Regions from separate parts of the Arthrobacter sp. BGA-UO-ETr-C19 genome, predicted to be linked through region 1. Evidence: riboswitches for the same ligand, from Rfam matches in the RefSeq annotation. Region 1 holds a riboswitch; the other holds the start of a gene.
The links. Region 1 has a riboswitch for glycine ahead of gcvP (aminomethyl-transferring glycine dehydrogenase). Riboswitches for the same ligand answer to the same signal wherever they lie in the genome.

Region 1 (15,266 bases):
AGATCGCGGCGATGTGTTCGGGTTTGCCGGAGAAGTCCGGGATCAGGAGTTCGACGCCGGTGCCGGGGTTCAGTTCGTGGATCTTGCGGACCGTTTCGGCGTAGAGCCAGACGCCTTCGTCTGCGAGGTCGTCGCGGGCCACGCCGGTGACGGTGGCGTAGCGCAGCTGCATGGCCTGGACGGAGCGGGCCACCTTGGTGGGTTCGAACCTGTCCACGGGGGAGGGTTTGCCGGTGTCGATCTGGCAGAAGTCGCAGCGGCGGGTGCATTCGGAGCCGCCGATCAGGAAGGTGGCTTCCTTGTCTTCCCAGCATTCGAAGATGTTGGGGCAGCCGGCCTCTTCGCAGACGGTGTGCAGGCCTTCCTTCTTGACCAGGTTCTTGAGCTGGACGAATTCCGGGCCCATCTGGACCTTGGCCTTGATCCAGTCCGGTTTGCGTTCTACCGGGGTGGCCGCATTGCGCTGCTCGATCCGCAGCATTTTCCGGCCTTCTGGTGCCAGTGTCATTGTTCTCTTTCCCTGTTACTAAATCAGTAGGACTGCTGAATCAGCAGGCCACGACGTTGACGGCGAGGCCGCCCATCGCGGTTTCCTTGTATTTGGAGCTCATGTCCTTGCCGGTCTCGCGCATGGTCACGATGACCTCGTCCAGCGAGACCCGGTGCGAGCCGTCGCCCCACAACGCCATCTTGGCCGCGTTGATGGCCTTCGCTGCCGCGATCGCATTCCGCTCAATGCAGGGGACCTGGACCAGCCCGCCGATCGGGTCACACGTCAGGCCCAGGTTGTGCTCCATGGCGATCTCGGCGGCGTTCTCCACCTGCGCCCGTGTGCCGCCCATGACCTCGGCAAGCCCGGCAGCCGCCATCGACGACGCCGAGCCCACCTCACCCTGGCAGCCCACCTCCGCACCGGAAATGGACGCCTGCTCCTTATAAAGCACCCCGACGGCCCCGGCGGTGAGCAGGAAACGCACCACCACGTCGTCGCGGTCTTCCTGGGTCGCCTGGTCCATGCCCGGGGCGAAATGCAGCGCGTAGTAGAGGACGGCCGGGATGATGCCGGCGGCGCCGTTCGTCGGCGCAGTCACCACCCGCCCGCCGGACGCGTTCTCCTCGTTGACCGCCAGCGCGATCAGGTTCACCCACTCCTGCCAGTACTTCGGGTCCCGGTAGTCGGGATCATGGTCCCGGCCCTCCTTCAGGAGGCGTTCATGCCAGTCCGGCGCACGACGGCGGACCTTCAGTCCGCCGGGCAGCAGCCCCTCGCGCTTCAGGCTGACCGCCACGCAGGCCTCCATCACCGAATAGATGTGCAGCAGGCCCTCCCGGATGTCCTCCTCAGACCGCGAGGCGCGCTCGTTGACCAGCATGACCTCACCGATGGACAGGCCCTGGGCGCCGCAGTGCTCCAGCAGCTCCGCGGCGGTGCGGAACGGCAAAGGCAGCTCCTTCTTGGACTCGGCGAGCTCCTTCAGGGCAGCGTCCTCCTCGCCCTCGCGGACAATGAACCCGCCGCCCACGGAGAAGAACGTCGCCTCGTGAAGCACGGTCCCCTCGGCGTCGGACACGGCGAACGTCATGCCGTTGGTGTGCCTCGGCAGCACGGTCAGCGGCCGCAGGACCATGTCCTTCACGCCGTAGGGCAGCGGAACGCCCTTCCCATCGCCGGCGCCGGCCAGCTGCAGCGTTCCGGTTTCGGCGATGGCGGCAAGCCGCTCCTCCACCTCACCGGGAAGGATCAGCTCGGGGTGGAAGCCCTCCAGGCCGAGCAGGATCGCCGTCATGGTTCCGTGCCCGTGCCCGGTCGCCGCGAGCGAGCCGTACAGGTCCACCCGCAGCGACGCCACGTCCTGCAACTTGCCGGACGCCTTAAGCTCCTCGGAGAACACCGCCGCAGCCCGCATCGGCCCAACGGTGTGCGAGGACGAAGGGCCAATCCCAATGGAAAACAGGTCAAAGACGCCAACAGCCATGGTCGGTTCCTAACTGGAGAGTTGTGGTCGGTTCGGGCTGGGGAGGTGGACTTGCCGGTGGTGGAGTTTTTGTACAGATATCGGGACCTAAAGGGCCTCGAACTCGCGATATCTGTACAAAAACTCCATTCCTGGGAGGGGAGTTACAGTTCGCCGCCGTTGGCTGTTGCGTACTCTTCGGCCGACATCAGCGGACCCTCTTCGGTGACGGCCACCTTGAACAGCCAGCCGGCGCCATAGGGATCGCTGTTGATCAGCGCCGGATCGGCGACGACGCCGTCATTGATCTCGGTCACTTCACCGGTCACCGGCGCGTACAGGTCGGAGACGGACTTGGTGGATTCGACCTCGCCGCAGGTTTCGCCTGCCGTGACGGTGGCGCCGACCTCGGGCAGGTCCACGTAGACGATGTCGCCCAGGGCGTCGGCCGCGACAGCGGAAATGCCGATCCCCACCGGCCCCGCCCCGTCGGCAGCAACCCATTCGTGCTCAGCGGAGTACTTCAGTTCAGAAACAACTTTGCTCATCTGACTTTCCTTTACGTTTGACAGTCTGTTGGTGCTTGGTTACGAAAGGCTCAGCCAGCGGTTCGCTTGTAGAACGGGAGGGCCACCACTTCGAAGGGCTCAGCCTTGCCGCGCAGGTCGACGTCCAGGACCGTGCCCACTTCGGAATGCTCGACGTCGACATACGCCATCGCCACCGGATAGCCGAGGGTGGGGGAGGGCTGGCCGGAGGTGACCTCGCCGATCAGCATGCCTTCATTGAGCACCGGGTAGTGGCCGCGGGCGGCGCGGCGGCCCAGGCCTTTGAGGCCCACGAGCTTTTGGCCAATGGTGGAACCGACGCCGGCTGCCTTGATTGCGGCCAGCGCCTCCTTGCCCACGAAGTCGCTTTCCTTGGCCAGCGACACCACCGGGCCCAAACCCGCCGCATAGGCATTGACCTGACGCGAGAGTTCGTTGCCGTAGAGCGGCATGCCGGCTTCCAGCCGGAGCGAGTCACGGCAGGCGAGACCTGCGGGAATGAGACCGTGGCCTTCGCCAACTTCCAGAAGAGCTTCCCACAGTCCGGCAGCATCCTCGTTCGGGATGTAGATCTCGAAGCCGTCCTCGCCGGTGTAGCCCGTGCGGGCCAAGAGCAGGTCCTGTCCGTTAATTTCCACCTCGACGGCGGCGTAGTACTTCAGTTCAGTGACCAGCGTGTGCTGTTCGGTGGGGACCAGGGTCAGCAGGATTGCTGCCGCGTTAGGCCCCTGCACCGCGATCAGCGAGGTCTCTGCGGAGGCGTCCTCCACGACGACGTCGAAGTTGGCGGCCCGTTCGACCAGAGCCGCGGCCACCACCCTGGCGTTGCCGGCGTTGGGGACCACCAGGTACTTATCCTCGCCACGCCGGTACGAGATCAGGTCATCGATGATGCCGCCGTCGGCGTCGCAAATCAGTGAGTACTTGGCCTTGCCGACGGCGATTGCGGACAGCTTGCCGGCCAGGGCGTAGTCCAGGAAAGCGCCGGCATCCGGGCCGGTCACCCAGACTTCGCCCATGTGGGACAGGTCGAACAGGCCTGCCGCGTTGCGCACGGCATGGTGTTCGGCGAGCTCGGAGGTGTACTTGAGCGGCATCTGCCAGCCACCGAAGTCGGTGAAGGAGGCGCCGGACTTTTTGTGCTGGTCGTAGAGGGCGGTGTAGTTCTCGGTCATGGGAGAGTCCTTAGTTTTCGAAGGCTGCTGTGTTGTCCTCGAACGCTTCGAGGGGCGGGCAGGAGCAGACCAGGTTGCGGTCGCCGGCTGCGCCGTCGATGCGGCCTACCGGCGGGAAGTACTTGTCCTGCCTGAGTGAGGGCACAGGGAAAGCGGCCTGCTCGCGCGGGTAGGAACGGCCCCAGGTGGAACTGACGACGGCGGCTGCCGTGTGGGGTGCGTTGCGCAGCGGGGAGTTCTCCACGGAGAAGTCGCCGCTGGCGACCTGCTCGATTTCGGCGTGGATGGTGATCATCGCGTCGATGAACCGGTCGATCTCGGCCAGGTCCTCGGACTCGGTGGGTTCGACCATCAGGGTACCGGCCACCGGGAACGCCAGGGTGGGCGCGTGGAAGCCGTAGTCGATCAGGCGCTTGGCCACGTCCTCGGCGGTGACGCCGGTCCGGGCCGTGAGCTCGCGCAGGTCCAGGATGCACTCGTGCGCCACCAGCCCGCTGTCCCCCGTGTAGAGGACCGGGAAGAACTCATTCAGCCGGGACGCGACATAGTTCGCCGCGAGCAGCGCAGACTTGGTGGCCTCGGTCAGGCCGCTGCCGCCCATCAGCTTCACGTAGGCCCAGGAGATGGGCAGCACGCCCGCTGAACCGAACCGCGACGCGCTGATCGCGACGCCCGTTAATCCGGCACTGCCCGCCTCATGCGCGGCCTTGTTCGCATCGCCCGGCATAAAGGGGGCCAGGTGCGCCTTGGCCGCGACCGGGCCGACGCCGGGTCCGCCGCCGCCGTGCGGGATGCAGAAGGTCTTGTGCAGGTTCAGGTGGGACACGTCGCCGCCGAACTTGCCCGGCTGCGCCAGCCCGACGAGCGCGTTGAGGTTGGCCCCGTCGATGTACACCTGGCCGCCGGCCGCATGGATGGCGTCGCAGACCTCGCGGACGTCAGCGTCGTACACGCCGTGCGTGGACGGGTAGGTGATCATGATGCAGGAGAGCGCATCCTTGTGCGCCTCGATCTTCGCGTACAGGTCCGCGTGGTCAATCGTGCCGTCGGCGGCGGTGGCCACGACGACCACTTTCATGCCGGCCAGCACGGCCGAGGCAGCGTTGGTGCCGTGCGCCGAGGCGGGGATCAGGCAGATATTGCGCTGCTCGTCGCCGCGGGACAGATGATAGCCGCGGATGGCCAGGAGCCCTGCGAGCTCGCCCTGGGATCCGGCGTTGGGCTGGATGGACACCTGGTCGTAGCCGGTGATCTCGGTCAGCTGCGCCTCGAGGTCGGCGATCAGTTCACGCCATCCCTCGGTCTGGGAATCCGGGGCGAACGGGTGGATCGAGGCGAACTCAGGCCAGGAAATGGCCTCCATCTCGGCCGTGGCGTTCAGCTTCATAGTGCAGGAGCCCAGCGGGATCATGGTGCGGTCCAGGGCCAGGTCGCGGTCGGAGAGCTTGCGGATGTAACGCAGCAGCTGGGTTTCGGAGCGGTGCGTGTTGAACACCGGGTGCTGCAGGTACGCGGAGGTGCGCCGCACGGCTTCGGGGAGTTCAAAGCCCGCTGCGTCCCCTACCGGACCGGCGCCGAAGGCGACGGCTACAGCGGAAAGTGTTGCCGCCGTCGTCGTCTCATCAATGGAAACGCCCACGGTGTCCGCGTCGATGAGGCGCAGGTTGATGCCGCGGGCTTCTGCCGCCGTGATGACCTTGGTGGCCTTGCCGGGCACGCGCACGGTGAGGGTGTCGAAGAAGGAACCGCTGACGAGTTCGCGGCCCGCCGTCTGGAGCGCGGTGGCGAGGACACGGGCGTTGTTGTGGACGGTCTCGGCGATTGCCTTCAGGCCCTCGGGACCGTGGTAGACGGCGTAAAAGGACGACACGATGGCCAGCAGCGCCTGGGCGGTGCAGATGTTGGAGGTCGCCTTCTCCCGGCGGATGTGCTGCTCGCGGGTCTGCAGCGCCAGGCGGTAGGCGGGGGCGCCGGCGTTGTCCTTGGAGACGCCAACGATGCGGCCCGGGAGCGTGCGCTCCATGCCGGTGCGCACTGCCATGTAGGCAGCGTGCGGACCGCCGAAGAACAGCGGCACCCCGAAGCGCTGGGCGGTTCCGACGGCGATGTCCGCGCCCTGCTCGCCCGGAGGCGTGATCAGGGTCAGGGCCAGCAGGTCAGCGGCCACCGTGACCAGCGCGCCGCGCTCCTTGGCGGCGGCGATAACGCCGGACTGGTCCCATACCCGGCCCGAAACGCCGGGCTGCTGGAGGACGACGCCATTGATGTCGCCGTCGGGAAGCCCGTTGGACAGGTCTGCCACCTCCACCTCGAAGCCGAGGGCTTCGGCGCGGCCCTTGACGACGGCGACGGTCTGGGGGAGGCAGTCGGCGTCCAGGACCGTCTTGCCGTCCTTCGCTCCTGCCGCCTTGTTGGCCCGGCGCATCAGCAGCACGGCCTCGGCGACGGCGGTCGCCTCGTCGAGCAGGGAAGCGTTGGCGACCGGCAGCGCGGTCAGGTCCTGCACCATGGTCTGGAAGTTCAACAGGGCCTCGAGCCGGCCCTGGGAGATCTCCGGCTGGTACGGGGTGTACGCGGTGTACCAGGCGGGTGCTTCCAGGACGTTGCGGCGGATCACCGGGGGCGTCACCGTGTCGTAGTAGCCCTGGCCGATCATCTGCACGGCGGTCTTGTTCTTGGCGGCCAGGCGGCGGAGCTCGGCCAGGACCTCAACCTCGCTCAGCGCAGCGCTAAGCCGGAGGGCATTCTCCTGGCGGATGGATGCCGGAACGGCGGTATCAACGAGGCCATCGACCGTGTCATAGCCGATGTTCTTGAGCATGATGTCGATATCGGCCTGGCGGCGGGCGCCGATATGCCGGTCGGCAAAGGTTGATGGAAGCGATTGAATCGTCATGAGGAACTCCAGGTTTGGCCGGCCACGGGTGGCACGGCATGGTTTGGGTTCCTCCCCGCTCTGTATTGGACCTGAGAGATTCCGCGGACATGGTTCTCCGCTTGCACCGTCGGTGAGCCCGGTGACCCGAACTGCTTTCCAGAGTTGCCTAGCCGCGGCGGTACGGGGGCCTGAGAGATTCCTGGGGAGGATTTGCTCCTACGGCGCCTGCCCGATGCATGACTGGGAGGACTCTCCCGCCACGGGTCGAAAGGCTATGAAGATGTGGGTGATTCGGATCACAAGATACCGGACAATTCCGTCCGGGCCAAATCGCAACCATGCGCGGATGTCCCCCCGTTTCTTTCTGCGGGCCGGCGAGGCGACTGAACCAGCCGCCGTTTGACATTTCTTCGTGACCGAGACCACACTGAACCGGGTACCAGCGGGGGCTGCGCCGACCGGCACCTGCCGGAAGACGGGCGCCGCCGGTACGCATAAATTTTTCTCGACATAATTGAAAATGCTTACGATCTGCGGCGGGAGAGCCCTGCCGGTACGTTCAGCAGGCGCCGTAGGAGCAAACCCTCCCCAGGAAACTCTCAGGCCCCCGTACCGCCGCGGCGAGGCAACTCTGGAAAGCAGGCAGGCGCGTCCTGTCTCACCGACGGTGCAAGCGGAAGACCATGTCCGCGGAATCTCTCAGGTCCCATACAGAGCGGGGAGGAACCGAATCAGTGTGGCCATTCAAGGCCACTTGAACGATGGAGTTCCTAATGACGATTCATCCTCCTGCCTCCGCGGCCGGTGAGGCTCCCCGCCTGGAGCGGCAGCTGAGCAACCGGCACATCCAGCTAATCGCCATCGGCGGTGCCATCGGCACGGGCCTGTTCATGGGCTCCGGCAAGACAATTTCCGCGGCCGGGCCGTCCGTGATCTTCGTTTACATGATCATCGGCTTCATGCTCTTTTTCGTCATGCGGGCGATGGGCGAGCTGCTGCTGAGCAACCTGAACTACAAGTCTTTCAGCGATTTTGCCGCCGACCTGCTGGGCCCGTGGGCGGGGTTCTTCACCGGATGGACCTACTGGTTCTGCTGGGTGATTACCGGAATCGCGGACGTCATCGCCATCGCCGGCTACTCGAAGGAACTCTGGCCGGGACTGCCCCTCTGGATCCCGGGCCTGGCCACCGTCGCCATCCTGCTGCTGCTGAACCTCACCACAGTCAAGGCATTCGGTGAAACTGAATTCTGGTTCGCCCTGATCAAAATCATCGCCATCGCCGCGCTGATCGTGGTGGGCCTGTTTATGATCTTCAGCGGTTTCCAGTCCGACGCCGGACAGGCCAGCTTCACCAACCTGTGGAGCCACGGCGGCTTCTTCCCCAATGAATTCATGGGTTTTGTGGCCGGGTTCCAGATCGCCGTGTTCGCCTTTGTGGGCATTGAACTGGTGGGCACCACGGCTGCGGAGGCCAAGAACCCGGAGAAGAACCTTCCCAAAGCCATCAACTCCATCCCGGTGCGCGTGCTGCTCTTCTACGTGGGCGCCCTCATCATCCTGATGTCCGTCACGCCGTGGACCCAGTTCGCCGCCGGCCACAGCCCGTTCATTGCGATGTTCTCGCTGGCCGGGCTCGGGGCCGCCGCCACGGTGGTCAACCTCGTGGTGCTGTCCTCGGCCATGTCCTCGGCCAACTCCGGGATCTACTCCACCTCGCGCATGGTTTACGGCCTGGCGCAGGAAGGCGACGCACCGGCCGCCTTCGGCAGCCTGTCCCGCCGCAAGGTACCCAATAACGCCCTGTTCCTGTCCTGCGTGCTGCTGCTCTCCGGCGTGGTGCTCATGTACGCCGGCCAGGACGTCGGCAAGGCGTTCGACATGGTCACCACCGTTTCCGCTGTCTGCTTCGTCTTCGTCTGGTCGATCATCCTCGCCAGCTACATCGCATTCCGGCGCCGTCGCCCGCACCTGCACACCGCCTCCAAGTTCAGGATGCCCGGCGGAATTCCCATGGTGTGGGTGGTCTTCGCCTTCTTCGCCTTCGTGCTGTGGACCCTGACCACCCAGCCCGACACCCTGACCGCACTGCTGGTCACACCCGTCTGGTTCGTCCTGCTCGGTGCGGCCTGGCTGGTTCTGCGCCGCCGGCCCGCGCACCTGGCCCGCTACGCAGCCTTCCAGGACGAACTGCAGGCCGAGGAGACTGCCGCCCGCGAACATGCGGGCCGGCGTCTCGAGGAGAAGGAAAGCGTCAAGGGATGATCAGGACCGAGGAAAAGCCCTCATTGGCTGACCCGGCCAGCGGGGCCGGCGGGGAGTTTGTGCTCACCTTCCATTGCCCGGATTCCCTGGGAATCGTCCAGTCGGTCGCGGACTTCCTGCTCAAGCAGGAGTGCTACATCGTTGACCTCAAGCAGTTCGGCGACCGGAACGCGGGGCACTTCTTCATGAGGGTCCACTTCGCTTCCACGGGTGACACAGCCGCCGTCGAACAGCTCCGGGACGGCTTCGCGCCGCTGGCCGGACAGTGGAGCATGGACTGGCGGCTCGAGCGCCACGACCGCAAGCAGCGGATCCTGGTGATGGTGTCCAAGTATGATCACTGCCTCAACGACCTGCTGGTCCGCGCCCGCAGCCGCGAGCTGCCGGTGGAGATCGCGGCGGTGGTGTCCAATCACCCGGACCTCGAAAAGCTCGCGGCCTGGCACGGTGTCCCGTTCCACCACATCCCCGTGACCCCGGAGCGCAAGGCCGAAGCGGAGGCCCGGCTCCTGGAACTGGTGGACACTTATGAGGTTGAACTGGTGGTCCTGGCCCGCTACATGCAGGTTCTCAGCGACTCCGCCACCGCGCGGCTCGCCGGCAGGGCCATCAACATCCACCATTCCTTCCTGCCCAGCTTCAAGGGCGCAAAACCGTACCACCAGGCGCATGAGCGCGGCGTGAAGACGGTCGGCGCCACGGCCCATTACGTAAACTCAGAGCTTGATGAGGGGCCGATCATTGCGCAGCAGGTGATTGAGGTCGACCACACGTACACTCCCGCGGATCTGGTGTCCGTGGGCAAGGATGCGGAGTGCAAGGCCCTGACGAATGCCGTGCGCTGGCACGCCGAAGGAAGAATCATCCTGTCAGGGAACCGCACGGTTATCCTCCGCTGACAAGCCCAACCAGACCCGGAGTTGCTCATGACGAACCAATTGCCCCTGCGCCTGGAGATCATCCCCACGGACGGCATCATTCCCAAAGTCCAGGCCCAAGTTCCCGCCGGATCAACGCTGACCGTGACGTGCCTGCCCCACCATGGGGTTGGGACCACCGTGCGGGCCTCGGTTCAACTTGGCCAGCTCGGCTACAAGGTGATTCCGCATCTGGCCGCACGAAGTCTCGAAAGCCGCGCCCAGCTGGCGGGCATACTCCGCGACTGCGAGGCTGCGGGGATCACGGAGGTTTTCGCGATCGGGGGCGACGCCCCGGAGGCGGCCGGTCCCTACGGCAACAGCAGCCGGCTCATGGAGGACATAGCCGACCTCACCGGCGGGACCATGGCCATCGGCGTCGCCGGATACCCGGAAGGCCATCCGAAGCACAACGAGCTAAAGATGCTCGATGCACTCTTGGAGAAACAGCATCTGGCCTCGAGCGTGGTGACGCAGATGTGCTTTTCGGCGCCCAGGATCGGCTGGTACGCCGAACTGCTGCGCCGCGAAGGTGTCGACCTTCCCATCTGGGCCGGCGTTGCCGGGGCCGTTCCGCGGGCCAAGCTGATCTCGCTGGCCACCAAGATCGGAGTAGGTCCCTCGCTGAAGTTCCTGAACCGCAAGGGGCCCCTGGCCCGCAGGCTCCTGAACGCCGGCAGCTATTCATCCCGCTCCCTGGTATCCGAACTGGCCGCCATGGAACCTGCACTTGCGGGCATCCACCTCTACACATTCAACAACGTCGAATCCCAGCCCGCCATGAACTGGAGCGCCGGGGAAAGCGCGAAGGCTTCCTGAACCGGGAAGGCAGACCCACACACGACGCGGTAACCAACGCAGAAGGCGTCCGGCCACACGGCCGGGCGCCTTCCGCGTTTAAGTTGCCCGCAACATCTTGCATTGTGAGCTGAAACCCATAATATGGGAACAGCGAATGTGTCGCTCCTCACGACCGACCCTGCTCCCAAGCCTTCAGTGCGGAAGGCCCAACGATCGGATTCCCCAACATGCAAGACATCGCTGTCCTGATCAACACAGCCGTCGCGGTTCTCGCCGCCGTGCTGCTGATTGTCCGTTTCAGAGTCAACCCCGTCATCGCCCTGGTGGTCAGCTCCGTGTACCTCGGCCTCGCCGTCGGCCTCGGCGTCGAAAAGACCGTCAAGACCATCACCGCCGGATTCGGCGACATCATGGTGGACGTCGGCCTGCTCATCGCCTTCGGCGTTCTCATGGGCTCCATCCTCAACCAGAGCGGAGCCATCCGGCGCCTCGTGGAGCATCTGCTGAACACGTTCGGGCCCAAGCGCCTGCCCTACACCATGGGCCTGGCCATCGGAACGGTGCTTCAGTCCATCTTCCTGGACGTCCTGCTCGTCATCTCCGCCCCGCTCGCCCGCAAGCTGGCACCCAAAATCGGCAAACTCGGCACGGCGCGCATGGCCACCGCCATGGCCATCGCCCTCGAATGCGGCATCGTCTTCACGGTTCCCGGCGTCGCATCCCTTGCCCTGGCAGGCCTCCTCAACGTGCCGCTCGGCAAAATGCTGCTGTTCGGCCTGCTGCTGGTCATCCCCACCATCATCATCGCCATCGCCATCATGACGTTCCTCTTCCGCCGCGGCTTCTGGAACGAGGCCAAGGACGAGGACCACACCTTCGTCGCCGAAGAGGACCGGGAGGGTGAAGAGGAAGAGTACGACGGCGGTGCTGGCCGCCCCGCTGCCGCCGGCACCGCCGCCAGCGGGCCGGGAACCAACGGAACCGCTGCCCAGGTCGCCGGAAACGTCGCCGTGGCCGAACGCGAACCGAAGCAGTTCCCGCTGATCGTCCTGTTTGCACCCCTCCTGACCTCGCTGCTCCTCATCGGCGCGGGGGCCATCCTGCAGATCCTGAAGATCGACCTGCCCTGGCTGCAGCTCCTGGGCGAACCGGTCATCGCCCTGCTGATCGGCCTGATCGGAACCTGCCTCGTCACCCGCTCCGCCATCGGGCAGAAGCGCGTCGAGGAGGCCATCGCCGTCGGCTTCAAGGAGAGCGGCCAGATCCTGATCCTGACCGGCGTGGGCGGCTCACTCGCCGCGACCGTCGCCGCAGCAGGCCTCGGCCACATCCTCGGCGGCTTCTTCTCCGCAAGTACCGTCGCACCCCTCCTGGTGGTCTGGGCCATCGCGGCCGTGCTGCACATCGCCGTCGGCTCCGTCACGCTCTCCGCCATCACCGCAGCAGGCCTGCTGGCGCCCATTGCACCCGTCATCGGCCTGGATCCCGTGCTGCTGGCGCTGTCCGCCGGCGCCGGATCGCTGTTCATGGTCCACGTCACCAGCAACACCTTCTGGCTCCTGCAGTCGCTCCTGGGCCAGAGCGTGCGGGGTGCGCTGAAATCGGTGACGGTCGGGGTTTCGGTGGCCTCCGTCGTCGCCATCCTGCTGATCCTGCCCATGAGCCTGCTGTTCTAATCGAACCTGAGACCACCGCGCGTTCCCGGCGTACGCCAACGAAAGAAGAAGACACCATGACACCACCACGCATCGCGCCCCTGGAAGGCATCCGCGTCCTGGAACTCGGAAACTACATTGCCGCACCCACGGCTGGAAGGCTCCTCGCGGACTTCGGCGCCGAGGTCATCAAAGTGGAGCGGCCGGGAACCGGTGACGAGCTGCGCAACTGGCGGCTGCACAAGGGCGACACCTCCATGCTGTACCGGACCATCAACCGCAACAAGAAGTCCGTGGTGCTGGACCTGCGCACCGAGGCCGGAAAGCAGGCGGTCCTGAAGCTCGCCGCCAAGTCGGACATCCTGCTGGAAAACTTCCGTCCGGGCACGCTGGAGAAGTGGGGCCTCGGCCCGGAGGTGCTCAACGAGGCCAACCCGGACCTCATCATCACGCGGATCTCCGCCTTCGGGCAGACAGGCCCGCTGTCCGAGCGTCCGGGGTTTGCCGCCGTCGCCGAAGCGTACGGCGGGTTCCGGAACCTCGTCGGTGACCCGGACCGCGCACCGGTACGGGTGGGCGTTTCGATCGGGGACTCGATCGCCGGACTTTATGCCGCCTTCGGCTCCATGATGAGCCTGTACCAAAGGGAAGCACGACGGCGGGACACGGCCGGAGCTGTGCCGCTCACCGAGCGGATCATCGACGTGGCGCTCCACGAGGCCATGTTCTCCATGATGGAATCCCTGATCCCCGACTACCAGGCGTACGGTGTGGACCGGCAGCGTGTGGGCGGCCGGATGGAGGGGATAGCGCCTTCAAACGCCTACATCTGCCGGGACGGCGCCAGCATCGTGGTCGCCGGCAACGGGGACTCCATCTACCAGCGGTACATGCAGACCATCGGCCGCCCCGACCTGGCCGAAGACCCTGCGCTGCAGAGCAACGCCGGCCGGTGGGCCCGGCGCGAGGAGCTGGACCAGGCGATCGGCGCCTGGACCGCGGAACTGGATGCCGCCGACGCCCTGGCAGCCCTGGACGCAGCCGGTGTCCCGGCGGGGCCCATCTACACCGCGGCGGACATCAGCACCGACAGCCAGTACGCCGCCCGCAACATGGTCCAGAAATTCGACGTCTCCACGGGCGAGGAGATCCTGCCCGGCGTCGGATTCCCGGGTATTGTTCCGGTGATCGGCAGCGAATCCCTCCCCATCCGGAACCTCGGCCCGGACCTGGGCGAAAACACGGCAGAAATCCTCGCCGGGCTCCTCGGCATGGACCCGGCAGAGATCAGTGCGGCAACCGGCCGCGAGGAGGCACTCCAGGCATGAACCAGCATGTAGACACCCTCGCCTCGATCTTGGGCGACGTCATCCTGCGGGATGTCACCCTGCGGGACGGGCTGCAGCTCACAGGGAAAGTCCTGTCCGTCCAACGGAAGCTGGAGACGGTCCGGGAACTGCTCCGCCTCGGCGTGCCGGCCATCGAGCTGGGCTCCATGGCCCGTCCGGACCTGGTCCCCACCATGGCCAACACCCTGGAGGTGGTCCAGAATCTCACCCCGAAGGAACTGGAAAAGTGCTGGATTTGGGTGGCAACCCCCGGCCACGTTGCCAAAGCTGCCGCCGCCGGTGCCCGCAACTTCCAGTACTGCCTCTCGGCGTCGGACTCGCACAACAAGGCGAACATCGGCCGCACCACCGACGAAAGCCTCGCCGCCCTGCCCCAGGCCGTGGAGTACGCACAGGCGGTCAACGGGCAGATCCAGCTGTGCATTGCCACGTCCTTCACCTGCCCGTTCGAGGGGACCGTGCCCGAGGAGCGGGTCCTGGCGATCGCCAACGACCCCCGTGCGGAGGGAACCACGGACATCGTCCTCTGCGACACGCTGGGCCAGGCCGTCCCCGCCCAGGTGTCGGGCCTCATCCAGCGCGTCCGGGCGGAATCCCCGGCACGCCGGATCGTCTACCACGGCCACGACACCTGGGGCCTGGGCGTGGCCAACACCCTCGCCGCGATCCAGGCAGGGGCCGCCATGGTGGACGGCGCGCTCGGCGGACTGGGCGGCTGCCCCTTCGCCCCGGGCGCCAGCGGCAACACCTCCAGTGAAGACATCCTGTTCGCCACCCGGCCCGGCTGGGTTACCCCGGAAACTTTCGCGGACCTCGTTGTCCTGTCCGAGAAGCTGCTCGCCGAACTGGGCGAACCCAACCGCTCCAAGGCGGCACAGGGCGCCAGGTCCAAAGCCCCGGCGTTCCGCTGGGTCATCCCGTCGGACACTCCCGCTTCCGCGACATCATGCACCACCGGAGGTAAATAGGGATGGGCAGCAGTTTCCTGGTCACCACCGCCATCCCGGACCCCGGGCTGCAGCTGCTTTCCGACGCCGGCACGGTCACCGTGCTGCCGTCGCCGCCCGACTATGAGACGCTGGCGGCGCTGTGCGCCTCGGGCGAGTACGACGTCGTCCTTACCCAGCTGCGCGACGTCGTCGACGCCCCTTTGCTGGCCGGCGCGCGGGTGAAGGGTGTGTCCAACTTCGCGGTCGGCTACAACAACATCGACGTGGACGCCGCCACCCGCCACGGCATTCTGGTGGGCAACACCCCCGGCGTGCTGACGGATGCGACGGCGGACATCGCCATGCTGCTCATCCTCGGCACCGCCCGCCGCGTGGTGGAAGCGGACCGGCTGGTCCGTGACGGGAAATTCCACGGCTGGGAGCCCGAGCTGCTGTTGGGCCGGGACGTGTCCGGCGCGGTGCTGGGCCTGGCCGGGTTCGGCCGGATCGCCCGTGCCACCGCCCGCCGCGCCCTGGGCTTCGGGATGGAAATCCTCTTCGCCCCGCGGCCTCCCGGTCACCGGCCGGTCAGCGACGAGGAGCTGGGCGAATTCGCGGGGAAGGTGCGGCAGGTTTCCTGGGATGAGCTGGTGGAACGCAGCGACTTCCTGTCCCTGCACGTGCCACTCAACGACCAGACCCGGCATCTGGTGGACCGGCCGGTGCTGGAGCGGATGAAGCCCGATGCCATCCTGATCAACACCGCCCGCGGGCCGGTGGTGGACGAGGCCGCCC
Region 2 (15,266 bases), on a different contig from region 1:
TGGCATGAGCATGGCGCCGAAGAATCCGAGGGCCGCGCGGCCGGCAATGAGCCATTCGGCGCTCGGGGCGAAGGCCGACGCCGCGGAGACCGCCGCAAAGCCCGAAATTCCGACCAGCAGCAGCCGGCGGCGCCCGATCCTGTCGCCGAGGCTGCCCATGGCAACGAGGAGTCCGGCGAGGACCAGGGCGTAGGCATCCACCACCCACAAAAGCTGCACGCCCGAGGGCTCGAGGCTGCGGGCGATGGCGGGAAGCGCGAACGTCAGTGCAGTGTTGTCCACGGCCACGAGGAGGACCGGAAACATGAGCAGGGCCAGGGCGAACCAGTCGCGCACGCCGCCACCGCTGGCCTGGGGTGCGGAAGTGCGCGCCGGGCGAAGGGTTGAGTGCATGGTCATGAAATAACTATACCGTCCGGACGGTATAGTTATAACCCGCGGTGGGAAACGGGCATGATGGAAGCCATGCCCAGAAAACCGGTCGCCCGCGGCGCAGTGCTCGATGCGTTTGAATCCCTCCTGATCGAGGTGGGGGAGCGCGCCGCCACCCTTGACGCCGTGGCCGCCCGTGCCGGCGTGTCCAAGGGCGGGCTCCTGTACCACTTTCCGAACAAGGAAGCGCTGATCGGTGTCCTGCTGGACCGCCTGGACGAGTTCGCGGAAGCGGATGCCCAGGCCATGGCTGCGGCTCCCGAGGGCGCGGCCGCCTACTTCATCAAATCGTCCGTCTGGGCGGACACCCCGTTGGACCGTGCCATCGTGGCTGCGACGAGGCTTGCCGAGGTGGCACACGAGGAGACGCGGCGCCGGTTCGCCCACATCCAGCAGCGGTGGCTGGATGAGATCGCCCGCGACGTCGGCCCGGGCTTGGCCAAGGCGGTCCTGTACATGGGTGACGGGCTGTACTTCAACGCCATGCTGTCCGTCGGGCCGGCAGCGACGCCGTCCGAGGCGGCGGCCGACGTCGAAAGCCTCCTGGCCGCGCTTGACCGGCTCAGGGGGTAGGCCGGCCGCGGGGTGCTCCGCCGTCGGGGGTGTGCCAGCCCACGCTGCCACAGTTTGCAGACACGATCCCGGCGTAGGACAATAGCCTCTGTGACAGCTGTCACCGCTCAATTGAATAAGCCTTTGATCTGCGGCGGGAGAGTCCTGCAAGTAGGTACAAGCAGGCGCCGTAGGAGCAAAACCTCCCCAGGAATCTCTCAGGCCCATGTACCGCCGCGGCAAGGCAACTCTGGAAAGCAGCAGGCTGCCCGCTTGAAATGATCCGCCTTCACGCGGACGGTTCAGGGCATGCTGTGCTCACCGACGGTGCAAGCGGAACTGTGCGAAAGCGCAGCGACGCGGAAACTCTCAGGTCCAATACAGAGCGGGGAGGAACCCGAATCAATGTGGCGTACCCTGCGTCGCCTTAGTTATGGAGTTCCTTTTGACCGTTAATTCAGCCTCCTCGTCCTTCGTCGACCGGCATATCGGCGCCCGCCGCCAGGCCGACGTCGAAGCCATGCTCAAGGCCGTCGGCTACGACACCGTCGACGCGCTGGTTGATACGGCAGTGCCCAACGACATCCGCCAGGACTCCGCGCTGAAGCTCGCGCCGGCCCTGAGCGAAGTGGAAGCACTCGCAGAACTCCGGAAGCTCGCGGCCAAGAACAAGACCGCCGTCCAGATGATCGGCCAGGGCTACTACGACACCGTGACGCCCCCGGTGATCCGCCGCAACGTCCTTGAGGCACCCGCCTGGTACACCGCGTACACCCCCTACCAGCCGGAGATCTCCCAGGGCCGCCTTGAGGCCCTGCTGAACTTCCAGACCATGGTCCAGGACCTGGTGGGCCTGCCCATCGCCAACGCCTCGCTGCTGGATGAAGCGACCGCGGTGGCCGAGGCCGTGCTGCTGATGCGCAGGGCCAATAAGACCGCAGGTCAGAAAGCAGGCGCCCACGACGGCAAGACGGTCCTGGATGCGGACTGCCTGCCGCAGACCATTGCCATCGTCAAGGGCCGCGCCGAAGCCCTCGGCTTCGAGGTGGAGGTGGCGGACCTCTCGAAGGGACTGCCCGACGGCGACATCAACGGCGTTGTCCTCCAGCAGCCCGGTGTCTCCGGCCGCGTCTTTGACCACAGTGAGGTCATCGCCGCCGCCAAGGAGCGCGGCGCCCTGGTGACGGTGGCCGCTGACCTGTTGGCTCTGACCCTGATCACGCCTCCGGGCGAGCAGGGCGCGGACATCGCCGTCGGCTCCGCCCAGCGCCTGGGCGTTCCGCTGTTCTACGGCGGCCCGCACGCCGCCTACATGGCCGTGCAGAAGGGTCTTGAACGCTCCCTGCCCGGCCGCCTGGTGGGCGTCTCCAAGGACTCCGCCGGCGTTCCCGCGTACCGCCTCGCGCTGCAGACCCGCGAGCAGCACATCCGCCGCGAGAAGGCCACGTCCAACATCTGCACGGCGCAGGCGCTGCTGGCCATCGTTGCCTCCATGTACGCCGTCTACCACGGTCCCGAGGGCCTGAAGGCAATCGCCGAAACCGCCCACGGCCACGCGAAGACCCTGGCTGCATCGCTCAAGGCCGCCGGCCTGGACGTCCTGCACACCAGCTTCTTCGACACCGTGACGGTTTCCGTTCCGGGCAAGGCCGCCGGCATCATCGCCGCCGCCGAGCAGAAGGGCATCAACCTCCGCAGCATCGACGCCGACACCATTGGCATCTCCACCGATGAAACAACGACGCCGGCCATCGTGGCCAACCTTCTCGCCGCCTTCGGCGCCGGGGCAGTGGAGGCGACTGACGGTTTCGCCCTGGACGCCGCCGTCGAACGTTCCTCCGCGTACCTGCAGCACCCGGTGTTCAACACGCACCGCTCCGAAACCCAGCTGCTGCGCTACATCCGCAAGCTCTCCGACCGCGACCTGGCCCTGGACCGCACCATGATCCCGCTGGGCTCCTGCACCATGAAGCTGAACGCCACGGCCGAGATGGAAGCCATTTCCTGGCCTGAGTTCGCCTCGATCCACCCGTTCGCCCCGGATTCCCAGACCGAGGGATGGCGTGAACTGATCGCCGACCTCGAGGCGCAGCTGACCGAGATCACCGGCTACGACCAGGTGTCCATCCAGCCCAACGCCGGATCCCAGGGCGAGCTCGCCGGGCTCCTGGCCATCCGCGGCTATCACCTGTCCCGCGGCGACCAACAGCGCAATATCTGCCTGATCCCCGCCTCGGCGCACGGCACCAACGCCGCCTCGGCCGTCCTGGCCGGCATGAAAGTGGTCGTCGTGGCCACCGCCGCCGACGGCACCATCGACCACGCGGACCTGTACGCCAAGATCGAGGCGCACAAGGATGCGCTCTCCTGCATCATGATCACCTACCCGTCCACGCACGGCGTGTACGACGCCGACGTCCGTGAGGTCTGCGACGCCATCCATGCGGCCGGCGGCCAGGTGTACATCGACGGGGCCAACCTCAACGCGCTCGTCGGGCTCGCGCAGCCGGGCAAGTTCGGCGGCGACGTCTCGCACCTGAACCTGCACAAGACCTTCTGCATCCCGCACGGCGGCGGCGGACCCGGCGTCGGCCCGGTCGCGGCCAAGGCCCACCTGGCCCCCTTCATGCCGGGCAACGCTGCTGATCCGGCCAACGGCGCGGACGGCACCCCCATCTCGGCCTCCAAGTACGGCTCCGCCGGCGTGCTGCCCATCTCCTGGGCGTACGTGAAGCTCATGGGCGGCAGCGGCCTGACCGAGGCCACCAAGTCCGCGCTGCTCGCTGCGAACTACGTTGCCGCCAGCCTCAACGATTTCTTCCCCGTGCTCTACACGGGCGAAGGCGGCCTCGTGGCACATGAGTGCATCCTGGACCTGCGCGAGCTCACGGCCCGGACCGGCGTCACCGCCGAGGACGTGGCCAAGCGCCTGATCGACTACGGCTTCCACGCACCCACGCTGGCGTTCCCGGTGGCCGGTACCCTGATGGTCGAACCCACCGAGTCCGAGGACCTGGGCGAGATCGACCGGTTCATCAAGGCCATGATCGCCATCCGCGGCGAGATCGACCAGGTCGCCAGCGGCGACTTCACCGTGGAGAACAGCCCGCTGCGCAACGCACCGCACACCGCTGCGGCTGCGATCAGCTCCGACTGGGACCGCGCCTACCCGCGGGAGCAGGCCGTCTTCCCCGTGCCCACGCTCAAGCAGGACAAGTACTTCCCGCCGGTGGGCCGCATCGACGGCGCAGCAGGCGACCGCAACCTGGTCTGCTCCTGCCCGCCGATCGAAGCCTTCGAGAACTAGATTCGTCCGGTGGTTGAGCCTCTCGAAACCCGGGTGTTGAGCGTGTCGAAACCCCGGGCCCATAGGCTCGACCACCGCCCCACCTAAAGGACCCCTCAATGACTGAGAACTACACTGCCCTTTACGAGGAGCACAAGAAGCTGGGCGCCTCGTTCACCGACTTCGGCGGCTGGCAGATGCCGCTCAAGTACGGCTCTGAACTCGCCGAGCACCACGCCGTCCGCAACTCGGCCGGCATCTTCGACCTCTCACACATGGGCGAAGTCTGGGTCACCGGCCCGGACGCCGCCGCGTTCCTCGACTACGCCCTCGCCGGCAAGATCTCCGCCATGGCCGTCGGCAAGGCCAAGTACTCCCTGATCTGCAACGAGGACGGCGGCATCATCGACGACCTCATCGTGTACCGCCGGCCGGTGGACGCCGAGGGCCACGACCGGTTCCTGGTTGTGCCCAACGCCGGCAACGCTAAAGTGGTGGCCGAGGCTCTCGCCCAGCGGGCTGGATCTGCCCGGGAAGGCGGGTTCGAGGTTGCCGTCGACGACGTTTCCGCCGCCACATCACTGATCGCCGTCCAGGGTCCGAAGGCCGAAGGCATCCTGCTCCGCCTGGTCCCGGCAGAACAGCACGAGCTGGTGACCGGACTCAAGTACTACGCCGCCGTCGAGGTTTCCTTCCTGGTGGGCGGCGCCAGCCGGACCCTGCTCCTGGCCCGCACCGGGTACACCGGTGAAGACGGCTTCGAGATTTTCGTGGAGAACGACGACGCCGCCGCACTTTGGCAGTCGATCGTCGCCATCGCGGACGAGGGGGAGCTGACGCCGTCCGGTCTCGCCTCCCGCGATTCGCTCCGCCTCGAGGCCGGCATGCCGCTGTACGGCAACGAGCTCTCCCTCGAGGGCGATCCGTTCGCCGCCGGCCTCGGCCCCGTCGTCGCGCTGTCCAAGGAAGGCGACTTCGTGGGCAAGGCCGCGCTGGCAGCCAAGAAGGAAGCCGGCGCCGGTTCCACCTCGGGCCGCAAGCTCGTGGGTCTCAAGGGCCTGGGCCGCCGCGCCGGCCGTGGGCACTACCCGGTGCTCAAGGACGGCAACGTCGTCGGTGAAGTCACGTCCGGCCAGCCCAGCCCGACCCTCGGCTACCCGGTTGCCATGGCCTACGTCGACGTCGCCTACGCCGAACCCGGCACGGCACTGGACATCGACCTGCGCGGCAAGGCGGAGCCGTTCGAAGTCGTCGCACTGCCTTTCTACAAGCGCTCCAAGTAGCCCGCTGGTAGAGCCTGTCGAAACCGGCGGCGAAACCGTTCCCGGCTCCGGGGCCGGCTGGCCCCAGTTTTCACGCGTGCTGCTCCTTCGTCGCTTTGACGCACGCTTTCGAAAACCGCGGCCAGCCACCCCTCGAGGGCCGCTCACCTTTGGCCGGTAGTCAGGGCACAACCGTCCTCCGGACCAGCGCCTTCGAAAGCCAAAGGTGCTGGGGGAGGGGCCGCGAACCGCTGGTTGAGCCTGTCGAAACCGAGCTCCTCAGGATCATTGCTTTGGAACGCCGAAGGTGCTGGAGAGGAGCCGCCTACCCGTGGTGGGCTCCTCAGAGACGCGGAAGCCACGGTTGCTGCCCGGAGAACTCTTGGCCCCGAAAACTGAACCGAGTAGCGGCGGGTGAGGGGATTCCGGAAGCGTGCGTCTAAGGGAGCGTCGCGTCCGCTCAGCGGGCGCCTTCGCGACCGAGCACGCGGAGGATTTCCCTCACTCTCCACCCAACGCACTCCCCGCTGTACGGAAACATACGATTTCGAAAGTTAGGAAAAACAAATGGCAAAAGTTGCCGCTGAACTGCAGTACTCCGACGAACACGAGTGGGTCTCCCGCGAGGACGGGAACGTTGTGTCGATTGGCATCTCCGCCGTGGCCACCGACGCCCTCGGCGACATTGTCTACGTGGACCTGCCTGAAGTCGGCTCGGCCGTGACCGCGGGGGAGACCTGCGGCGAGGTGGAGTCCACCAAGTCCGTCTCGGACCTGTACTCCCCGGTGACGGGTGAGGTTACGGAGATCAACCCGGTTGTCGTCGAGGACCCGGCTCTGATCAACAATGATCCGTACGGCGCCGGCTGGCTGTTCAAGGTGGCCGCTGATTCCGAGGGTCCGCTGCTGTCGGCCGAGGAATACGCTTCGAAGAACGGCGGCGAGCTGTGAGCGCGGCGGGTGCCGCAGGCACCGAGACCGTGGCTTTCGAGCAGGTCGTATCCCCGAGCCTGAATGCGGAACTCGCGGAGCTGGACCCGGAGATCGCGGCCAAGATCGACGACGAGCTTGGCCGCCAGCGCTCGGGCCTGGAGATGATCGCGTCGGAGAACCACACCGCCGCGGCCGTGATGCAGGCACAGGGGTCGGTGCTGACCAACAAGTACGCCGAGGGCTACCCGGGCAAGCGTTACTATGGCGGCTGCGAGCACGTTGACGTGATCGAGCAGCTTGCCATCGACCGGGTGAAGGCCCTGTTTGGTGCAGGGTTCGCGAACGTGCAGCCGCACTCCGGCGCGCAGGCCAACGCCTCGGTGATGCACGCGCTGATCAAGCCAGGGGACACCATCATGGGCCTGAACCTGGCCCACGGCGGCCACCTGACCCACGGCATGCGGATCAACTTCTCCGGCCGCCTTTACAACGTGATCCCATACCAGGTCCGCGAAGAGGACCACCGGATCGACATGGCCGAGGTGGAGCGCCTGGCCCAGGAACACAAGCCGCAGCTGATCGTCGCCGGCTGGTCCGCCTACGCCCGGCAGCTGGACTTCGCCGAGTTCCGCCGGATCGCCGACTCCGTGGGTGCCTACCTGATGGTGGACATGGCGCACTTCGCCGGGCTGGTTGCCGCCGGACTGCACCCGTCACCGGTCCCGCACGCGCACGTCACGACGTCGACGACGCACAAGACCCTCGCCGGTCCGCGCGGCGGCATCATCCTGACCAACGACGCCGACATCGCCAAGAAGATCAACAGCGCCGTGTTCCCGGGCCAGCAAGGCGGACCGTTGGAGCACATCATCGCCGGCAAGGCAGTGGCGTTCAAGATCGCCGCGTCCCCGGAGTTCAAGGAGCGCCAGGAGCGTGTCCTTACCGGTGCCCGGATCCTGGCTGATCGCCTGGTCCAGCCGGATGTCACCGCCAAGGGGATTAACGTGATCTCCGGCGGCACCGACGTTCACCTGGTGCTGGTGGACCTGCGCAACTGCGAACTCGATGGCCAGCAGGCCGAGGACCGACTCGCGGAGATTGACATCACCGTCAACCGCAACGCCGTCCCGTTCGACCCGCGCCCGCCGATGGTTACCTCCGGCCTCCGGATCGGCACCCCGGCTCTCGCGACGCGTGGCTTCGGTGAAGCCGCCTTCGCCGAGGTCGCGGACATCATTGCGGAGGCCCTGATTGCCGACGCCGGCGCGGACCTTTCGGGCCTGCGTCACCGTGTGGAGGCACTCGCCGAAGCCCACCCGCTCTACCCGTCAGTACAAGACCTCGCCGCGGCAAAAACCGCGTAGCGTGGATTAAATGGAGCACGACGGCGGGCGGCCGCCACAAGCCGCCGACCGCCGTCGAGTCTCCCGGCGGCAGGACCGTCAACCGCGGCTCTGCAGCCTACCGGCAGGACCATCTGCTGGATCACAGCATTAGTTAGGAACCGACCATGGCCGTTGGCGTCTTCGACCTCTTCTCTATCGGAATAGGCCCATCCAGTTCCCACACGGTGGGTCCCATGCGGGCTGCCGCGGTATTCGCCGAGGAGCTTAAGGCGTCCGGCAAGTTGCAGGACGTGGCGTCGCTGCGGGTGGACCTGTACGGCTCGCTCGCGGCGACCGGGCACGGGCACGGAACCATGACGGCGATTCTGCTCGGCCTGGAGGGCTTCCATCCCGAGCTGATTCTTCCCGGTGAGGTCGAGGAACGGCTGGCGTCGATCGACGCGACCGGAACCCTGCAGCTGGCCGGGTCCGTCGCCCTGCCCTACGGGGTGAAGGATATGGTCCTGCGGCCGCTGACCGTGCTGCCGAGGCACACCAACGGCATGACGTTCGCCGTGTCCGACGCCGAGGGGACCGTGCTTCACGAGGCGACGTTCTTCTCCGTGGGCGGCGGCTTCATTGTCCGCGAGGGCGAGGAGGACGCGGCCCAGCAGGAGCTCGATGAGTCCAAGAAGGAGCTGCCGCTGCCGTTCCGGACCGCCGCGGAACTGCTGGAGCACTGCGGCGCCCAGGGCCTGTCCATCGGTGAGGTCATGCTGGTCAACGAGCGCGCCTCCCGTTCGGAAGAGGAGATCCGGGAGGGCCTGCTGCACATCTATTCGGTGATGGAGGGCTGCGTGGCAGTCAGCCTGAAGCGTGAGGGGCTGCTGCCCGGCGGGCTCAAGGTCCGCCGTCGTGCGCCGGACTGGCACGAACGGCTGCTGAAGGAGAGCCGGGACCATGATCCCGACTACCGGGACCCGAAGTACTGGCAGGAGTGGGTGAACCTGATTGCCCTGGCAGTCAACGAGGAGAACGCGTCCGGCGGGCGGGTGGTGACGGCGCCGACGAACGGCGCGGCCGGCATCATCCCGGCCGTTCTCTACTACGCGCTGCACTTCGCGCCCGGGATGGACCAGGCGACCCAGGAGGACCGCGACGACGTGGTGGTGCGTTTCCTGCTGACGGCCGGTGCCGTCGGGGTGCTTTATAAGGAGCAGGCGTCCATTTCCGGTGCGGAGGTGGGCTGCCAGGGTGAGGTGGGCTCGGCGTCGTCGATGGCGGCTGCCGGGCTTGCCGAGGTCATGGGCGGCACGCCGGCGCAGGTGGAGAACGCCGCTGAGATCGCCATGGAACACAACCTGGGCCTGACGTGTGACCCGATCGGCGGGCTGGTCCAGGTGCCCTGCATTGAGCGGAATGCGATCGCTGCCGCGAAGGCCATCAACGCGGCCAAGATGGCGTTGTGGGGCGACGGCTCGCACCGGGTCTCGCTGGACGAGGTCATCGTGACCATGCGCGAGACCGGCAAGGACATGAGCTCGAAGTACAAGGAAACCGCGATGGGCGGCCTCGCCGTCAACGTCGTCGAGTGCTGACCTAGTTGTTGAGGGCCGCCCAGAGGTTGAGGCTCGCCGCGAAGATGATCCACGACAGGTACGGCAGCATCAGCAAACCGGCGGCGCGTCGGATCGGCCCGAACATGAGTACGGTGGCGGCGACGGCCAGCGCCAGCACAAAGATGATGCCCAGCGCCAGCCAGAGCGCGGCCGAACCCCAGACCGGATACAGCCCGAAGAACACGGGCGTCCACGCCAGGTTCAGGGCAAGCTGCACGCCGTAGACGGTGAGCGCAGCCCGGCGGTTCGGGCTGCGGCTCCGCCAAACGAGCCAGGCCGCCACCGCCATGGCCGTGTACAGCACGGTCCAGACCGGCCCGAACACCCAGTTGGGCGGAGACCACGGCGCCTTGTCAGCCGCCGCGTACCAGCCGGTGACGTTGCTGATGGTCGCCTGCGAACCCAGCCAGGCCACCAGGGCGGAGGCTGCCAGGAATGCCACGAGTACGGCCAGTTCGACGGTGGTGCTCCGCGGCTTGGGGTGCCGGCCATCACCTCTGGTGCCGGCGCCTCTTCCGGCTCCTGCGGCCGGCACGCGCTCGCTGCTGTCCATTGCTCTACAGTTGCCAAGGGCGCAGCCAGAGTCAAGGCGGTTATCTCACCGCGCCGGCCGGCGTCACCGCGGCGGGCGGCCAGATTGTCAGGCGGGCATGCCACCATGGGAACCATGGGCGAAGGCTACGATCCCGGCTTCCTGCGTGAGGCCCTTGACCTGCCGGGCCCGGACGCGTCCACGGTCCTCCTCGACTACACCCACTTCTCGGTGCGGCTGTTGCCGGCACGCAGGCTCGCAGCCGTGACCGGCGTCAACATCAACGGACAGGCACTGGTGCCGCTTGGGCGCGAGGGAACCTGGCACTACGACCCCCGGGTGCCGCGGGGGCTCCAGGCCGGACCGGAAGTTTACCAGCACAACGACCTCGACCGGGGCCACCTTGTCCGCCGCCTGGACCCCGTCTGGGGTGATGACAGCACCGCACAGACCGCAAACCAGGACACCTTCACCTACCCGAATGCGGCGCCGCAGGCAGCTGCCTTCAACCAGGGCAAGGAACTCTGGGCTGGCCTGGAGGACCACGTGCTCAACCATGCCGGCCAGTACGACGCCAGGATCAGCGTCTTCACCGGACCCGTCCTGGACCCCGGCGACCTCCCCTACCGGGGCATCCAGATACCCCGCAAATTCTGGAAGATCGCGGCCTGGACCATGGATGGGCGGCTGGCCGCGGCCGGTTTCCTGCTGGACCAATCCCCGCTCCTCGGCCCGGAGGAACTGGCCCGGGCCGTCAGGGAACGCCTGCTGGCGGACGAGCCACCGCCGCTGGGGCCCTACCGCGCCTTCCAGGTCCCCATCCCGCACATTGCTGACCTGACCGGGATGGTGCTGACACGCCTGGCCGGCGCCGACCGGTTCACGGCCGGCACCCCGGAAGGCGGGCCGGGCCCGGCAGCGATAGCGCTGACGGACCTTCGGCAGGTGCGGCTCTGACCAGGATCACGTGCCCGCCGCACGCGGTCCGGGAGGCCGGACGGATAGACTTGAGGCTGCTTCTCCGGCATCTGCACGAAACGTAAGCGAAGATTGGACACGGCACACTTGCGAGAATTCACTGCCCGCTTTGCCACCTCCGAAGAGGTTGCCAACTGGGACTCCCACGTCACCGCGAATCCGAACGGCGGAAACCTGCTGCAGTCGGAGGCCTTCGCCGAGGTCAAGCAGCACTTCGGCTGGAAGACCCTGCACCTCGTCTACGAAACAGCCGACTACACGAGCTACAACCTGGTACTGGAAAAGAGCTTCCCGGTGCTGGGCAAGCTCTGGTACCTCATCAAGGGGCCGGACGTTGCCGGCGTCGAGGACATCCCGGGGATTGCCGCGGCAAACGCAGAGTTCGTCAAGCGCGCACGGCTGGGCGTCTTCGCCATCAAGATCGAGCCGGACATCATCCTTAGCGACGCCGCCCGCCGGGTCATCGAGGGGGCGGGGCTGGTCAAGACGCACAATCTGCAGCCCAACGACTCGACCGCACTGCTGGATATTTCGCCCGAGGAGAACCAGCTGCTCCGCAACCTTCACTCACGGGGACGGAACGCCGTCCGCCGCGCCATCCGTGAGGGCGTCGAAGTGCACAACGTTGACCCCAGCGAGGAAAACTTCAAGTCTATGTACGCCCTGATGACCGACACTGTCCAGGCGAAGTCGCAGGTCCGGGTCCGCGAGTACGGGTACTACCGCCAGTTCTGGACGAACTTCATCAAGCGCGGCCAGGGCAGGCTCATGTTTGTGTACGAAAACGGCGTTCCCTCGGTGGGCGCGTTCGTCATCAACTACGGCCGCAAGGGCACCTACAAGGACGGCGGGTCCCTGCAGAAACGCAACCAGTACGGTGATTCGCACCTGGTGCAGTGGACTGCGATCAACCAGCTCAAGGAGCTGGGCTGCACCGAATACGACTTCTGCGGAACGCCGCCCAGCGACAAGCTCAAGGACACGTCGAATCCCTTCCACGGGCTGGGGCTTTTCAAGACCAGTTTCAGCAAGACAGTCACTGATTTCGTCGGCTGCTATGACCAGGTCATCAGCCCGTTGAAGTACAAGGCGTGGATTGTTGCGGGCGAACGCGTCGCCCGGCAGCTGTACACGCGGCGCACCGGGCAGCAGTTTTACTGAGGCATGAACGGCTGAGGCACTGAACGGCTAAGGCACTGAACGGAGGGAGCCCCGATGACTAAAGAACCCCGCGGCGCCAACCGGCCGCCCACGGACGGGCTGCCCAAGACGGAGCCGCTCACCGCCTCTCAGCTGCACCAGAACGCGGCCGCCAAGCGCATGCTGCGCCGTTTGGTGCAGGGGGAAAATCCGCCGACGGCGCCGCTGAGCATCGTGGACCGGCTCGCCGGGAGCCCCTACGCCAATCCCATGATTCAGGTGAGCGGGATCGATGAGTCTGCCCGCAAGACGATGGACTTTGCGCTGCATCTTGCCGAGTCCATGTTCCGCTACGGTGCCGGCGCCCTTGAGGTGGAAACAAGCATCATTGCCGTGACGGCTGCGCTGGGGCTGAAAAACATCGAGGTGGACATCACCAACCAGTCCGTGGGCATCAACTATGCAGCCAAGGACCAGACACCCATCACCCTTCTGCGGGTGGTCCGTTCCTGGACGAACAACTATGCGGGGCTTGCCCAGGTGCACCAGCTGGTCACCGATATCGTGGCCGGAGGCGTCGGCCGCGATGAGGCCGTCCGCCGGCTCGACGAGATCGTCCGCCGCCCCAAGCCGTTCCCGCGCTGGATGGTGACAGTGGCGTTCGCGGTGTTCGCGGCCGTGTTCGTGGCCGTCATTGGCGGCGGTCCGGGCGCCTCGGCCGTCGCGTTCGGCTCCAACCTGCTCATCAGCCTGGTGGCCCGGAAGCTGGGCCGCTGGCGGACTCCTGACTTCTTCATCACGGCGGCCTGTTCCTTTGTGGTGACGGTCATCGCGCTGCTCCTGTGGAGGTTCGGCAGTCCCGTGGGGATCCGGTTGGCCCCCGCCATTGTGGTGGTGGGCGGAATCCTGTTGCTGCTGCCCACCGGGCGGCTCGTGTCCTCGGTCCAGGATGCCATCAACGGCTTTCCCGTCACGGCGGCCGGACGGTTCCTGTCCACCCTGCTGACGTTCGGGGCCGTCGTCGCCGGGATCGCCGTCGCGTTTGTGGTGGGGGACAGGATCGGCATGGAGCCGATCGACGTCACGGAGACCTTCCCGCCGGCCTATCCGCTGTGGGTGCAGGTGATCCTGGTTGCCGTCGCTGTCGTGGCGATCGGCGTTACGGAACAGACCGACTGGAAGCTGCTGCTTCCGACGGCGGCCGTTGGTGTGGTGGGGCACCTGGCCCTCATCGGCGGCGAGGCGATCGGCATTGGGCCGCGGTTCTCGCCGGCGCTCGCCGCTGTGGTGATCGGCCTGCTGGCCCGCGTGGTGGCATTGAAGATGGGCGCCCCGCAGCTGGTGGTCGCCGTGCCGGCCGGTCTGATTCTCCTGCCCGGACTCACCATTTTCCGGTCGATGTACGTCCTGACCATCGAGGAGTCCGAGATCCTGCTCGGGGCGGGCGGGATGCTCAGCGCCGGGGCGATCGTGTTTGGCGTAGCGGGCGGCATTGTTCTTGGTGACACGCTGGCACGGCCGCTCACGCGGAGCCTCGCCAGCAATGAGCGGCGGCGGTCCCGCCGCCGCTAGGGCCCGTTAGATCCTGCGGGGTTAAACCTCGCCTATCGGGAGTTTCTTCTCGGCCTGGAAGACGTCCTCGACGCGGCCCTTGGCCCAGTAGCCGGAGAGCGAAACCTGGCTGCGGTCCAGGCCGTGCTCGCGGAACAGCACGTCCCGCAGGCCCTTCATGTAGCCGCGCTCACCGTGCGCAAAAACGTTCACGCGGCCCTCGGGCCAGGCGGCGTTGCGCACTGCCTCCACGAGCAGGTCGCTCTCGCCGGCGGGAACGTCCGCGCGCCGCAGCCAGACCAGCTCGAGCCCGGCCGGCGCAGCAATTTCCTGGACGTCGGCCTCCGTCCCTACTTCGATGAACGCCAGGCCGCGGGCGTCCGCGGGAAGGGCCTCGATGACGGCGGCCACTGCCGGCAACGCGGCCTCGTCCCCGGCCAGCAGGTACCAGTCAGCGGCCGGATCCGGGTTGTAGCCTCCTCCGGGTCCGGTGAAGATGAGGCTGTCGCCCGTTTCGGCCGCAGCAGCCCAGGGGCCGGCGAGGCCCTCGTCCCCGTGGACCACGAAATCAATGGCCAGTTCGCCGGCGGCCGTGTCCACCCACCGGACAGTGTAGGTCCGGGTGTGCGGCCACTGCTCCCGGGGCATGGTTTCCCGGATGGACCAAAGGTCCAGTGGCTGGGGGTAGTCCACCCCGGGCTGGGGAAAGACGATCTTGACGTACCGGTCCACGAAATCGTTGTTGACGTAATCAGCGAACCCCGGGCCGCCGGCGACGATCCGCACCATGTGCGCGGAAAGCTGCTCCCGGCGAAGGACGGTCAGGGTGACCTGCGGCCGGGATTTTTTCGTGGCGGAGGTAGTGGCCGGAAGGGAAGTCATGCAGGTAAGCCTAGCCTAAGTACCGTGGCGGGACGGCCGGGAGTTCCCAGTTGACAGGCTCTGCGCCCTGCTCCGTCAGCAGCGCGTTGGCGCGGCTGAACGGCCTGGAGCCGAAGAATCCCCGCGAGGCGGAGAGCGGGCTGGGGTGGGCGCTGGCCACCACAGGTGTGCCGCCCAGCAGGGGGCGGACGCTCTCGGCGTCCTTCCCCCAGAGCACAGCGACGAGCGGCGCTGCGGTTCCCTCCGCTGTCCGGCGGCCGGCGACGGCGGCCACAGCCGCCGTCGTGATCGTTTCCCAGCCTTTGCCTCGGTGGGACCCGGCAGCACCCTCACGCACGCTCAGCACCCGGTTGAGCAACAAAACGCCCTGGTCCGCCCACGCACCGAGGTCACCATGGATCCGCGGCGGGAGGCCCAGATCCGATGCGAGCTCCTTGTAGATGTTGGCCAGGCTGCGCGGGATGGGGCGGGTGGCGCCGTCCACGGAAAAGGCGAGGCCCACAGCATGTCCGGGAGTCGGGTAGGGATCCTGGCCCACGATCAGGACCCGTACGCCGTTCAACGGCTGCCGGAAGGCCCGGAGGACGTTCGACGCCGAGGGCAGCACCCGCTGCCCCGCCGCCTCCTCGCCGGCGAGGAAGGACAGCACAGACCGCAGCTCCGCCTCCACTCCCGCCAGCGCATCCGCCCAGTCGGGTGCCATCAACTCGCCGAGGGGGAGCCCGGCCAGCTCCGCAAAGTCCGGGCCAGCTGCCATTGCGGGCTCGAGGTCGA

Region 2: linked by a shared signal. The riboswitch ahead of gcvP (aminomethyl-transferring glycine dehydrogenase) and the one ahead of gcvP (aminomethyl-transferring glycine dehydrogenase) in region 1 are both predicted to bind glycine.

The regions. Positions count from the first base shown of each region.
Region 1 covers NZ_JCAQPC010000021.1:77,252-92,517, forward strand. Annotated here, with positions in the region: gene lipA (lipoyl synthase) at 1-508, opposite strand, end outside; gene AC57BR_RS13420 (L-serine ammonia-lyase) at 549-1,976, opposite strand; gene gcvH (glycine cleavage system protein GcvH) at 2,120-2,503, opposite strand; gene gcvT (glycine cleavage system aminomethyltransferase GcvT) at 2,554-3,678, opposite strand; gene gcvP (aminomethyl-transferring glycine dehydrogenase) at 3,689-6,574, opposite strand; glycine riboswitch at 6,723-6,823, opposite strand; glycine riboswitch at 7,084-7,181, shown strand; gene cycA (D-serine/D-alanine/glycine transporter) at 7,330-8,820, shown strand; gene purU (formyltetrahydrofolate deformylase) at 8,817-9,719, shown strand; gene AC57BR_RS13450 (methylenetetrahydrofolate reductase) at 9,747-10,556, shown strand; gene AC57BR_RS13455 (GntP family permease) at 10,766-12,214, shown strand; gene AC57BR_RS13460 (CaiB/BaiF CoA transferase family protein) at 12,271-13,521, shown strand; gene AC57BR_RS13465 (hydroxymethylglutaryl-CoA lyase-like TIM-barrel protein) at 13,518-14,510, shown strand; gene AC57BR_RS13470 (2-hydroxyacid dehydrogenase) at 14,513-15,266, shown strand, end outside.
Region 2 covers NZ_JCAQPC010000007.1:166,396-181,661, reverse strand. Annotated here, with positions in the region: gene AC57BR_RS02885 (MFS transporter) at 1-399, opposite strand, end outside; gene AC57BR_RS02880 (TetR/AcrR family transcriptional regulator) at 466-1,005, shown strand; glycine riboswitch at 1,130-1,228, shown strand; gene gcvP (aminomethyl-transferring glycine dehydrogenase) at 1,418-4,291, shown strand; gene gcvT (glycine cleavage system aminomethyltransferase GcvT) at 4,390-5,553, shown strand; gene gcvH (glycine cleavage system protein GcvH) at 6,100-6,483, shown strand; gene glyA (serine hydroxymethyltransferase) at 6,480-7,829, shown strand; gene AC57BR_RS02855 (L-serine ammonia-lyase) at 7,976-9,388, shown strand; gene AC57BR_RS02850 (TspO/MBR family protein) at 9,390-9,962, opposite strand; gene AC57BR_RS02845 (DNA/RNA non-specific endonuclease) at 10,077-10,898, shown strand; gene AC57BR_RS02840 (lipid II:glycine glycyltransferase FemX) at 11,007-12,080, shown strand; gene AC57BR_RS02835 (threonine/serine exporter family protein) at 12,135-13,631, shown strand; gene AC57BR_RS02830 (siderophore-interacting protein) at 13,653-14,492, opposite strand; gene AC57BR_RS02825 (uracil-DNA glycosylase) at 14,503-15,266, opposite strand, start outside.